Haloactinomyces albus: one gene and its partner. The protein of the gene in region 2 interacts with the protein of the main gene of each other region in a pairwise test. Links are inferred from orthologs where the notes say so. Each region holds a gene or a part of one and is shown on either strand. Other genes may lie near its edges.

Evidence for each region. The genes of interacting proteins can lie anywhere in the genome.
Region 1: the proteins of ligA (region 2) and leuS interact in binary tests that used the Escherichia coli proteins (3 or more experiments, as listed by UniProt). The link is inferred for Haloactinomyces albus from one-to-one orthologs.

Annotation. Positions count from the first base shown.
Region 1 is NZ_JAVDXW010000001.1:2,360,973-2,366,728, reverse strand. What follows is about bases 1,122-4,546. They hold leuS (leucine--tRNA ligase), read right to left. Parts: upstream 4,214-4,546; coding sequence 1,322-4,213; downstream 1,122-1,321. Other genes in these bases: JOF55_RS11105 (acyl-CoA dehydrogenase family protein), read right to left, coding at 1,122-1,199. Also shown: more of JOF55_RS11105, read right to left, coding at 1-1,121; JOF55_RS11095 (hypothetical protein), read left to right, coding at 4,549-5,232; JOF55_RS11090 (type I restriction-modification system subunit M/S), read left to right, coding at 5,229-5,756.
Region 2 is NZ_JAVDXW010000001.1:1,026,451-1,031,732, forward strand. The notes cover bases 904-3,854. They hold ligA (NAD-dependent DNA ligase LigA), read right to left. Parts: upstream 3,506-3,854; coding sequence 1,301-3,505; downstream 904-1,300. Other genes in these bases: JOF55_RS04765 (ACT domain-containing protein), read left to right, coding at 904-1,037; JOF55_RS04775 (hypothetical protein), read right to left, coding at 3,638-3,854. In the rest of the region: Asp-tRNA(Asn)/Glu-tRNA(Gln) amidotransferase subunit GatC, read right to left, coding at 1-52; more of JOF55_RS04765, read left to right, coding at 384-903; more of JOF55_RS04775, read right to left, coding at 3,855-4,342; JOF55_RS04780 (L,D-transpeptidase), read right to left, coding at 4,436-5,282. UniProt on the Escherichia coli protein: DNA ligase that catalyzes the formation of phosphodiester linkages between 5'-phosphoryl and 3'-hydroxyl groups in double-stranded DNA using NAD as a coenzyme and as the energy source for the reaction.

The DNA of each region.
Region 1 (5,756 bases), 1.3 Mb from region 2 along the record:
GCCTGAATGGTCTGCGTGGCGTGCCAGGTGGACACCGCCTTGAGCCCGGCCGCCCGCGACTCCAGCTCGCGCTGGGCGCGCTCGTCCCGACCATCGGAACCGTGTACATCGTGCAGGGTCGAGACCAGCTCCTCCTGGGCAAAATGCAGAGCGAATGTCTTCGCCAGCGCAGGCAGCAGTTTCCGCTGGTGACCGAGGTAGTCGAGGACAGGGGTCTCGTCGCCGGTGCCCGGGTTCTCGAACTGCCTGCGCGTGTCGCCGTAGCGCAGGGCGATCTCCAGCGCGAGCTTCGTCGCGCTGCCCGCCGTCCCGGCGACGGAGATCCGTCCCCGGATCAGCGTGCCCAGCATGGTGAAGAACCGCTTGCTCTCTCCGTCGATCGGGCTGCGGTAGGTCCCGTCCGGTTCGACGTCGCCGTAGCGGTTGAGCAGGGCCTCACGCGGCACCCGCACCCGGTCGAAGGTGATGCGGCCGTTGTCCACACCATTGAGTCCGGCCTTGTGGCCACAGTCGGAGATTCGCACGCCGGGCAGCGGATGTCCGTCCTCGTCCCGGATCGGCACCATCAGCGCGTGCACTCCGTGGCCCTGTACCCGGTGGTCCCGCCCGGCTGTGTACAGCTGCGCGAACACCACGGCCATGCGGCCGTGCTGTGCGGCATTGCCGATGTAGTCCTTGCGCGCCGACTCGTGCGGCGTGTGGACGACGAACTCCTCCGTACCGGGATCGTAGGTCGCCGTGGTGCGCAGGTGCTGCACGTCCGAGCCGTGTCCGGTCTCGGTCATGGCGAAGCAGCCGGGCAGGTCCATGCTCATGATCGGCTCGAGGTACCGGTCGTGATGCCGCTCGGTACCCAGAGCCACCACGGCACCCCCGAACAGGCCCCACTGCACACCGCTCTTGACCATCAGCGAGAGATTTCCGGCGAGCATTTCCAGCGACACCACGGAGCCACCGGTGTCGCCCTTGCCGCCGTACTCGGCCGGGAAACCGAGCTGGGTGATACCGCTGTCGGCCAGCCGGTACATCTGGTCGAGGATCCATGCCCGATGGCTGTCGACGTCCAGATCGTTGCCGGGTGGCAGTTCCGTGTCCTGCAGGGTGTCGCGCACCAGCGCTCGGACCTCGGCCCAGCGTCCGTCCAGCACCTCGCCGAGCTTCGCGGCGTCGAACCCTGTCGGGATCGGTGGTATATCCATCGGCTCTCCAGTCCAGCTCGGGCAGCGCCCAACGCGAGAACGTCTCCTCGGGGCGCTCCTCACCAGACTAGTTACCGACTAGTAACTTAGCCATGTGATTCCCGTCCCTCCGGCACGCCAGCTCAGCCGACGATGTTGACGAGGCGGCCGGGAACGACGATGACCTTGCGCGGCTCCTCGCCCTCGAGAGCCGCCACGATCTTCTCGTCGGCCAACGCAGCCTCACGAACCTCGTCCTGCTCCGCCGATGCGGCCACGACGACCCGCGAACGCACCTTGCCGTTGAACTGGATCGGATACTCGACAGTGTCCTCGACCAGGTACTCCTCGTCGGCCACCGGGAACGGCCCGTGCGCGAGCCCTGCCTCGTGCCCCAGCCGCGACCACAGTTCCTCCGACAGGTGCGGCGTCAACGGTGCGACCATCAGCACCAGCGACTCCACGACCACGCGCGGTGTCCCCGCCGAGGAGGAGTATTCCTTGGTGACCCGGTTGTTCAACTCGATCAACTTGGCCACGGCCGTGTTGAACCGCAGCTCGTCGTAGTCCTCCCGGACACCGGCGATCGTCTTGTGCAACGCCCGCAGTATCTCGACATCGGGCTGCTCGTCGACAACCCGCAGCTGCCCGGTGTGCTCGTCGATGACGTTGCGCCACAACCGCTGCAGGAACCGGTGCGAGCCGACGACGTCCTTGGTCGCCCACGGCCGCGAGGCATCCAACGGTCCCATCGCCATCTCGTACAGGCGCAGCGTATCGGCCCCGTAGGCGTCGGCCATCTCGTCCGGCGAGACCGAGTTCTTCAGGCTCTTGCCCATCTTCCCGTACTCGCGGGTGACCTCCTGGCCGTCGTGGAAGAACTTCCCGTCCTGTTCGACGACCTCTTCGGCGGGTACGTACACCCCACGCGAGTCCGTGAAGGCATAAGCCTGGATGTACCCCTGGTTGTACAGCCGCCGATAGGGCTCCTCCGAGGAGACGTGCCCGAGGTCGTAGAGCACCTTGTGCCAGAACCGCGAGTACAGCAGGTGCAGTACCGCGTGCTCCACACCACCGACATAGAGATCCAGGCCGCCCGGATCGTCGGCACCGTGCCGCTCCGGGCGCGGTCCCATCCAATACCGCTCGTTGTCCGGATCGACGAATCGCCGCTCGTTGTCCGGATCGATGTAGCGGAGCTGGTACCAGCAGGATCCCGCCCACTGCGGCATGACGTTGTTGTCCCGGTCGTACCGCTGCAGGCCGTCACCGAGATCCAGCTCGACCGCGCCCCAGTCGTCGGCCCGCGACAGCGGTGGCTCCGGCTCGCTGGCCGCGTCCTCCGGATCGAAGGTACGCGGCGAGTAGTCGTCGACCTCGGGCAGCACCACGGGCAGTTGGTCCTCCGGCAGTCCCAGGGGAGTGCCGTCGGAGTCGTAGACCACGGGGAAGGGCTCACCCCAGTAACGCTGGCGGGCGAACAGCCAGTCCCGCAGCTTGTACTGCACACTGCCCGAACCGTGGCCGTGCTCCTCCAGCCAGGAAATGATCGCCTTCTTGGCCTCCTCGACACCGAGACCGTTCAGGCTCAGCCCGGTGTCCCGGGAGGAGGAGTTGATCGTCGGGCCGTCCCCGGTGTAGGCCTCTCCCTCGAAGTCCTGGGGTGGCTCGACCGTGCGCACGATCGGCAGCCCGAACACGCTCGCGAAGTCCCAGTCGCGCTGGTCCTGACCGGGCACCGCCATGATCGCTCCGGTGCCGTAGCCCATCAGCACGTAGTCGGCGAGGAACACCGGGAGCAGTTCGCCGTTGACCGGGTTCGTCGCGTACGCGCCGGTGAACACACCGGTCTTGTCCCTGGTGTCCTGGCGGTCGAGCTCGGACTTCATCGACGCAGCGTGCCGGTAGTTCGCGATCGCCTCGGCCGGGGTTGCCGCACCCTGGGTCCAGCGCTCGTCGGTGCCCTCCGGCCACTGCTTCGCCGTCATCTCGTCGACCAGCGGGTGCTCCGGCGCCAGCACCATGTAGGTCGCGCCGAACAAAGTGTCCGGCCGGGTGGTGAACACGTCGACGTGACCGGCGGAGCCGTCCAGCGCGAAGGAGACGGTGGCGCCCTGGGAGCGGCCGATCCAGTTGCGCTGCATCGTCTTGACCTTGTCCGGCCACTCCAGCCGGTCCAGGTCGTCGACCAACCGGTCGGCATAGGAGGTGATCCGCATCATCCACTGCTTGAGGTTGCGGCGGAACACCGGGAAGTTGCCGCGCTCGCTGAGTCCCTCGGCGGTGACCTCCTCGTTGGCCACGACCGTACCCAGCCCGGGGCACCAGTTCACCGGAGCTTCGGACAGGTACACCAGGCGGTGGGTGTCGAGGACCGCACGCTGCTCGGAGCGCGTCAGTTCCGCCCACGGGCGGCCGTCGGGGGTGGTCCGCTCACCGGACTCGAACTGCTTCTCCAGTTCGCTGATCGGCCGGGCGCGCCCTCTTCCACCGTTGGCCTCGGTGTCGTACCAGGAGTGGAAGATCTGCAGGAAGATCCACTGGGTCCACCGGTAGAAGTCGATGTCGGTGGTGGCGACGCGGCGGCGCTCGTCATGACCGAGACCGAGACGGCGAATCTGACTCAGATACCGCTCGATGTTGTTCTCGGTGGTCGTGCGCGGGTGCGTGCCGGTCTGCATCGCGTACTGCTCGGCGGGGAGGCCGAAAGCGTCGAAACCCATCGTGTGCAGCACGTTGCGGCCGAGCATGCGATGGAATCGGGCGTAGACGTCGGTACCGATGAAGCCCAGCGGATGACCGACGTGCAGACCGGAGCCCGACGGGTAGGGGAACATGTCCTGGACGAAGAGTTTCTCCGCCCCGGCGGTGTCACCCTGCAGCGATCCGGTGGGGTTCGGAGTGTGGAAGGTACCGAGCTCCTCCCAGCGCTGCTGCCAGCGCCGCTCGATCTCCCCCGCCGTCTCCGCCGTGTAGCGGAACGGTGGGGTCTCTTCGGAGCCCTGGTGGGCTGAGCCTTCTGCCGCGCCACTCATCGTGTGCGTTCCTTCCCTCATCGCCCGTTATGCGCGCCGCGACCGACGCGCGTCGCGCTCGGCCGGTTGGCCCTGACGTGTGCCGCCCCGGAAAATCGAAAACCCCCCAGCCCTTCCGGGCGTGAGGGGTTGCCGCGCTGACGGGTTCCGGCGAGCGATCAGCCCTCCCGGGCTAGTCAGCGCGGCCACGCAAGAAGCAGTCGGGCCGTACTCACGAGCTCCAGAATACCGCGTACGCCGCTCCCCCCTGGGATCAGGGAAGCTTTCCCGGCCGATGCTGTTAACAGAATGAGCGCATTGCACTGCGCTTGACCCGGCGAGGCGTGCCGGATAGCATGATCGACAGCAACAGCAAGGCACGTAGAGCGACCTTGGCAGGCGGTGACGTCGATGTCGCCTTCCGGCTCTACCAGTGGAACCCGGAGGTGTGCTCAGCGTTCTACGGCCCGATGCACTGGCTGGAGATCGGCCTCCGCAACGCGCTCAACGACACGCTCCGCGGCCACTACGGCCGCGATGACTGGTGGACGAGCGCGCCGCTGGACGACAATGGTCACCGCATGGTCGGCAATGCCCGGGGCGAACTCGTCGAGGAAGCAAGACGGAAAAAACACAGTCGGCGGAACGTCATGGAACCCTGCGCCGACGACATCGTCGCCAAGCTCGCTTTCGGATCCTGGGTCTCTCTGCTCAGTCGTGGCAAGGCATACGACCGCTACCTCTGGGTTCCGCTGCTGTACAAGGCCTTCCCGAACTACTCGGGCCCTCGACGACCCTTGCACAGCGAGCTGGAGAAAATGCGCAGGCTGCGCAACCGGATCATGCACTACGAACCGGTATTCGAGCATGATCTCCATTCCTATCGAGCCGGGATCTACCGGCAACTCGGCTACCTTTCACCGGTCATCGCCGATCAGGCCCGACGATTCGACCGGATACCGGAGGTACTGGGTCGGTACGACGAGGTGTGGGACGGAAACGATCGACCGGACGATGACGAAGGTGAAGATCGACGGTGAACGCCTCCGAAGACCGTGTTTCGATGGCCGAGATCGGACGTCTGGCCGAAGTCAAACCGGCCGCCGTCAGCAACTGGCGGCGGCGATCGACCGATTTTCCGGAACCAGCGAGCACCACCGGAGGTGAGCAGTTCGCCGTCGGAGACGTAGCCGCCTGGCTCGATGGCCGCAGGATCCCGAAGAATGCGCTCAAGGCCGGCGAATCGGCGGGTACCACCTACGGAGAACGGCTGCGCAGGAACCTCGATTCGGCGGGAACCGCAGTCCCATGGCAACCGAAAACTCCGAAAACGCCCGTCCGAACACCTCGGGACTTCTTCCTGGAGCTGTGGCGGGAACTGGACGGATATCGCGGTTATCTGACGGCACCTTTCTACCGCGACCTGGTACTCGGGTTGCTCTACCTGCGAGTTCGCGACACCTCGCGCTGGCGTGAACTGGTAGCGGCTTCGTCCGGTGGGGACCCACACCGAATCCGGGACATGCTGGCACAGGCAGTGAGCGACCACCGACTGGTCCTTCCC
Region 2 (5,282 bases):
ACCTGGCCAGGCCGGCGAGGTGGGACACCTCGTCACGGGAGATCGTGGGCACTGCGCGGGCTCCCTGCTCGTTTTTTCGATGCCATGGTCACGACCCAGCGTGGGCGCTCGCCGACGTGGGCACTGCCCAGCATGGGTACCACCGAGTCTATGGGGACTGCTCATCGACTCCGACGGGTGGTCTTGCGCCTCGGCCCGGCCGAATGGGCGGTGCACGTGCACGCGAAGTCCGCTGCGCAGATGGCGGTATCACCGATCCGGTGCCGTGTCTGCCACAATTTGGCTGGCCTGCTCCTCGCACGGCGGCCGGCAGTGCCTGCCCGTGCGCCCCGATGAGCGCGGACGGCAAGGTGCCGCGCACGAAGCTGGAGGCGTGGAATCCGGTGTCCTTTCTGATCCGGGTGCAGATCCCGGACCGCCCGGGGACGCTCGGGGCGGTGGCCAGCGCACTGGGCGAGATCGGAGCCGACATCCTCAGCGTCGATGTCGTCGAGCGCGGCAGCGACGGGGCCGTCGACGACATGGTGGTGGAGCTGCCGTCGGGGCGGCTTCCGGATGTACTGATCACAGCCGCCGAATCCATCGATGGTGTCGAGGTCGACGCGGTACGCCCGTATGCCGGTGTGCTGGACACTCACCGTGAGCTGGAACTTGTGGAGGAGATCGCCGCCGAACCCGGGCGCGGGCTGCACCTGTTCGCCGAAGGCGTACCGAAAATCATCCGTTCGGGTTGGGCGATCGTGTTCGGGCACCGTGCGGGCGGAGTCGAACACCTCGCTGCGAGCACGTCGGCACCCAACGACGTGTATTTGGAGCTGCCCTGGCTTCCACTCCCCAGAGCGACCATTCTCGATGGGGATGATTCCTGGGTTCCCGAGACCTGGCGGGAGTTGGGCACCGAACTGGCCGCCACACCGATCGGCAAACCCGATCGGGTGCTGTTGGCAGGTCGACCGGGCGGGCCGATGTTCCGAGCCGCCGAGGTCGCGCGCCTGGCTCACCTGGCGGGCATCGTCTCCGTCGTCCTCGACAGCTGAAGGGATCACTCCAGCAGGGACTGGCACCGCAGGTCGGGAGCGATGTCGTCGAGTACGTGAAAATCACGATCGCGGTGCAGCACCACTGTCACGGTACGGATCGCCACCGCGGCGATCAAGCAATCCACTCTCGAGCGGATCGTGTGGCCTCGTCGCCTGGCTTCCCGATGGAGATCGGCTGCGGCATGAAAGTCCGTGGAAGGCTGAACTCCCATAACGGCGAAGCGGTTCATGACGGTGTCGCCCACCCCGGCACGGTGAGCTCACTCCGCGGGCAGGGCCACCTCGGCCGCCGCATCCGGCCCCTGCTCGAGAAGGACGCGGAATCCGTCCTCGTTCAGAACGGGAACGCCCAGCTGCATCGCCTTGTCGTACTTCGAACCGGGTGAGTCACCGACGACCACGAAAGCCGTCTTCTTCGACACCGAGCCCGCAGCACGGCCACCCCTGTTCATGATGTATTCCTTCGCCTCGTCCCGCGAATAGGTATTCAGCGACCCTGTTACCACAATGGACAAACCTTCGAGCGTTCGTGGCACCGACTCGTCCCGCTCGTCGGCCATGCGCACCCCCGCCGCACGCCACTTGGCGACCACATCACGGTGCCAGTCCACGGAAAACCACTCGCGTACGGCCGTCGCAATCGTGGGGCCGACACCGTCCACCGCGGCCAGTTCCTCCTCCGCGGCGGCCTCGATCCGCTCCAGCGAACCGAACTCCCTGGCCAGTGCCTGCGCCGCCGTCGGACCGACATGCCGGATCGACAGCGCGACCAGCACCCTCCACAGTGGCTGTTGCTTGGCTGATTCGAGGTTGTTGAGCAGCTTGGTTCCGTTGGCCGAGAGGGTGCCCTCCTTCGTCCGGAACAGCTGTGTCCGCAGGAGCTTGGTCTCGTCGAGCCGGAACACGTCGCCCTCATCGGTGAGTACCCCGGAGGCCAGCAGCGCCGACGCAGCCTCGTAGCCGAGCATCTCGATGTCGAAGGCTCCCCGCCCGGCCAGATGGAACAGTCGCTCGCGCAGCTGGGCTGGGCACGATCGCGTGTTCGGACAGCGGATGTCGACATCGCTCTCCTTCTGCCGGTACAGCGTCGAACCGCACTCCGGGCATTCGGTCGGCATGGCGAACTCGCGCTCACCCCCCGTACGCGCGTCGACCACCGGACCGAGCACTTCCGGAATCACGTCGCCCGCCTTGCGGATCACCACGCGATCACCGATCAGGACACCCTTGCGGCGCACTTCGTCGGAATTGTGCAGGGTCGCCATCGACACCGTGGAACCGGCCACTTTGACCGGTGCCATCACCGCGAACGGCGTGACACGGCCGGTACGACCGACGTTGACCTGAATATCGCGCAATTCGGTGGTCGCCTGTTCCGGTGGGTACTTGTAGGCGATGGACCAGCGCGGGGCGCGCGAGGTGGTGCCCAGCCTGCGTTGCAGGGACACCTCGTCGAGCTTGACCACGATGCCGTCGATCTCGTGCTCGGCATCGTGGCGATGCTCTTCCCAATAGTGCACATGGTCGACGAGTTCCTCGGCGGAGGACAGCACCACCGTGTGCTCGGACACCGGAAGCCCCCATGCCCGCAGTGCGGCGTAGGACTCGGACTGCCTGCCCGGTTCGAACCCGTCGCGCCGACCCAGCCCGTGGCAGATCAGGCGCAGCGGACGGCTCCGGCTCACCCGCGGGTCCTTCTGTCGCAGTGATCCGGCCGCGGCATTGCGGGGGTTGGCGAAGGGAGTCTTGTCCGCGTCGACGAGCGAGGCGTTGAGTTCGGCGAACTCGTCGAGCCGGAAGAACACCTCACCGCGGATCTCCACCAGCGCGGGGACCGGATACTCCGCGCCTGCGGACAGCGTTTCCGGGACTTCGCCCATCGTGCGGACATTGAGCGTGACATCCTCACCGGTGCGCCCGTCCCCTCTGGTCAGGGCTCGTTCCAGATGGCCATCCCGGTAGAGCAGGTTGATCGCCAGGCCATCGATCTTGAGCTCGCACAGATAGTGGGGAGCGGTACCGGATTCCCGGGTGACTCGCTCCACCCAGGCGCGCAGTTCCTCGATGGTGAACGCGTTGTCCAGGCTCAGCATCCGCTCCAGGTGATCCACGGCGGTGAACTCGGTGGAGAAGGTGCCGCCGACCTGCTGGGTCGGCGAGTCCGCGTGCCGCAGCGCGGGATGCTCGGATTCCATGCGCTGTAACTCGACGAACAACTCGTCGAACTCACCATCGGTGATGGTGGGCGAGTCCAACACGTAGTAGCGGAACTGATGCGCCCGGACCTCCTCGACAAGGCCCGTATAGCGTTGTCGCACCTCGGGCGCCACATCCTCCACGCCTTCGGCGCGCCGACCTGCGGCGGGATCGGTCGGCAACTCCGCCGAAGCACCGTCGTCCGCATGGGCACCCGGCACGGCGCCGTCCTGAGTGCTGCCGGAGTGAGCTGGGTCGCTGCTGGTCACATCACGAGCCTAACGAGCCACGCCGACACCGGCGCACAGCACTGTCACCCGGTGCCTTCCCGTGTCGGACCTCCCCGAACCAAAATTGCAGTTTCGCGCGAAACTGCAAAAATCTCACACGCTCGGGTGGCTTCATCCACCCGATTCAGGGTACTCGGCAGTGTCGCCGCCGACGTCGAATGCGCGCACCAGGCCACGAAACTCCAGCAGGCCGATGGCTCCCTGCGGTTCCCGTTCGGCCGTCTCGACACGCCCGATGCGGTCGGCCGCCAACCGCTCGCCCAACGTCGCGTCCAGCGGCAGAAAGGTCAGGGCTTGACGTTCGGCCTCCGGAAGCTCCGGGAAGCCCGGGTGATACACGGCCACATCGACCAGCCCCGCGCCCGTGTCCACCTGCGGTGTCACCCGCACCTCCGCCAGCGGGTACGCCGCACCATGCAGGTTGACGGTGACCTGCGTCGGGTCCGGTACCGGCGGGACCGCATCGTGGTACTCCCACAGCGAGTCGGGGCTCGGCGCGGCGGCCTTCCACGCGTCGGTGTGGCCCCGCAGAGTCGGATCGGCCCGGCTGCTGACCACCAACGCATAGATCGCCTGCTCGCCACGCTCGATGGAGAAGGTCAGGTCCGGGTGTACGAGCGCGACGGCCTCGGCGAGCCGATGATCGGCGCGATGCGGCTCACCGTCACCGAGCGCAGCGCTGACCTCGGGAAGCAGCTCCTGCCAGCGTTGCCAGAACGCCTCCGCACGTACCCGTATCCGCTCCGCGTCGCCGGACTCACCCGAAGGCGCAGACGTGTCATCCCCGCCACGACGGCGGCGCAGGAACCTCAGCATGATCCCATTGTGCAAGCCACACCATGGTTCTGGTGGCCGAGTGATCCGATTCGCCCGACAACCGTGACGCATCCGGTTTTCGGACCCACTCGATCAGTCATTGCCCTGGACCCACTCGCTCCACGGGATCTGCCAGTCCCCGAAGCCGTCCCAGGACTGCAGAGGCGGTCCACCGGAATTCGTGATCTTCACGATGTCACCCTTTTTGACCAGGTCGTAGACCCACTTGGCATCCGAGGTGCTCATGTTGATGCAGCCGTGGCTGACGTTGCGCTCTCCCTGGTCCGCCACCGACCAGGGCGCCGCGTGCAGGAACTCCCCTCCGTTGGAGATACGCACGGCCCACTGAACCTCGGTCTTGTAACCTCCCTCGTCCAACGACAGGCCGTACGTCGTGGAATCCATCAGGTAGGTCGGCGACTTGCGCATGACGACGTGAACCCCGCGGTGGGACGGAAACGACGACCGCCCCATCGAAATCGGAATCGTACGCACAACCTCCCCGTTGACCTCGACCGACATCTGGTGGGATGCGCCATCGGCCCGGAGAACGACCGAGTCGCCGATCGTGACCGTCGCCGTACGATCGCTCTCACCGTAGAGGCCATCGCCGAGTTTCTTACCGTAGACATCGACGTTGATCGTCACCTTCGTACCGGGCTCCCAGTACTCCTTGGGACGCCAATGCACCTCGCGATCATCGAACCAGTGGAACGCACCTTCGACGTGCGGATCGGTACTGATGTTGATCGCCTTTTCCGCCCGTTTCCTGTCCGGCGGCGGCGCATCGTCGCTGAAGTAGAACGCCAGCGGCTGCCCCACACCGACGGTCTGTCCGTCAAGCGGATTCATGGACACATAGGTCGTGTGCTCGGGCGTGAGGGTGGTGAACTTCGAACGTTCGGTGATGAGCCGATCATTCGGCCCACGAGCGGAGACC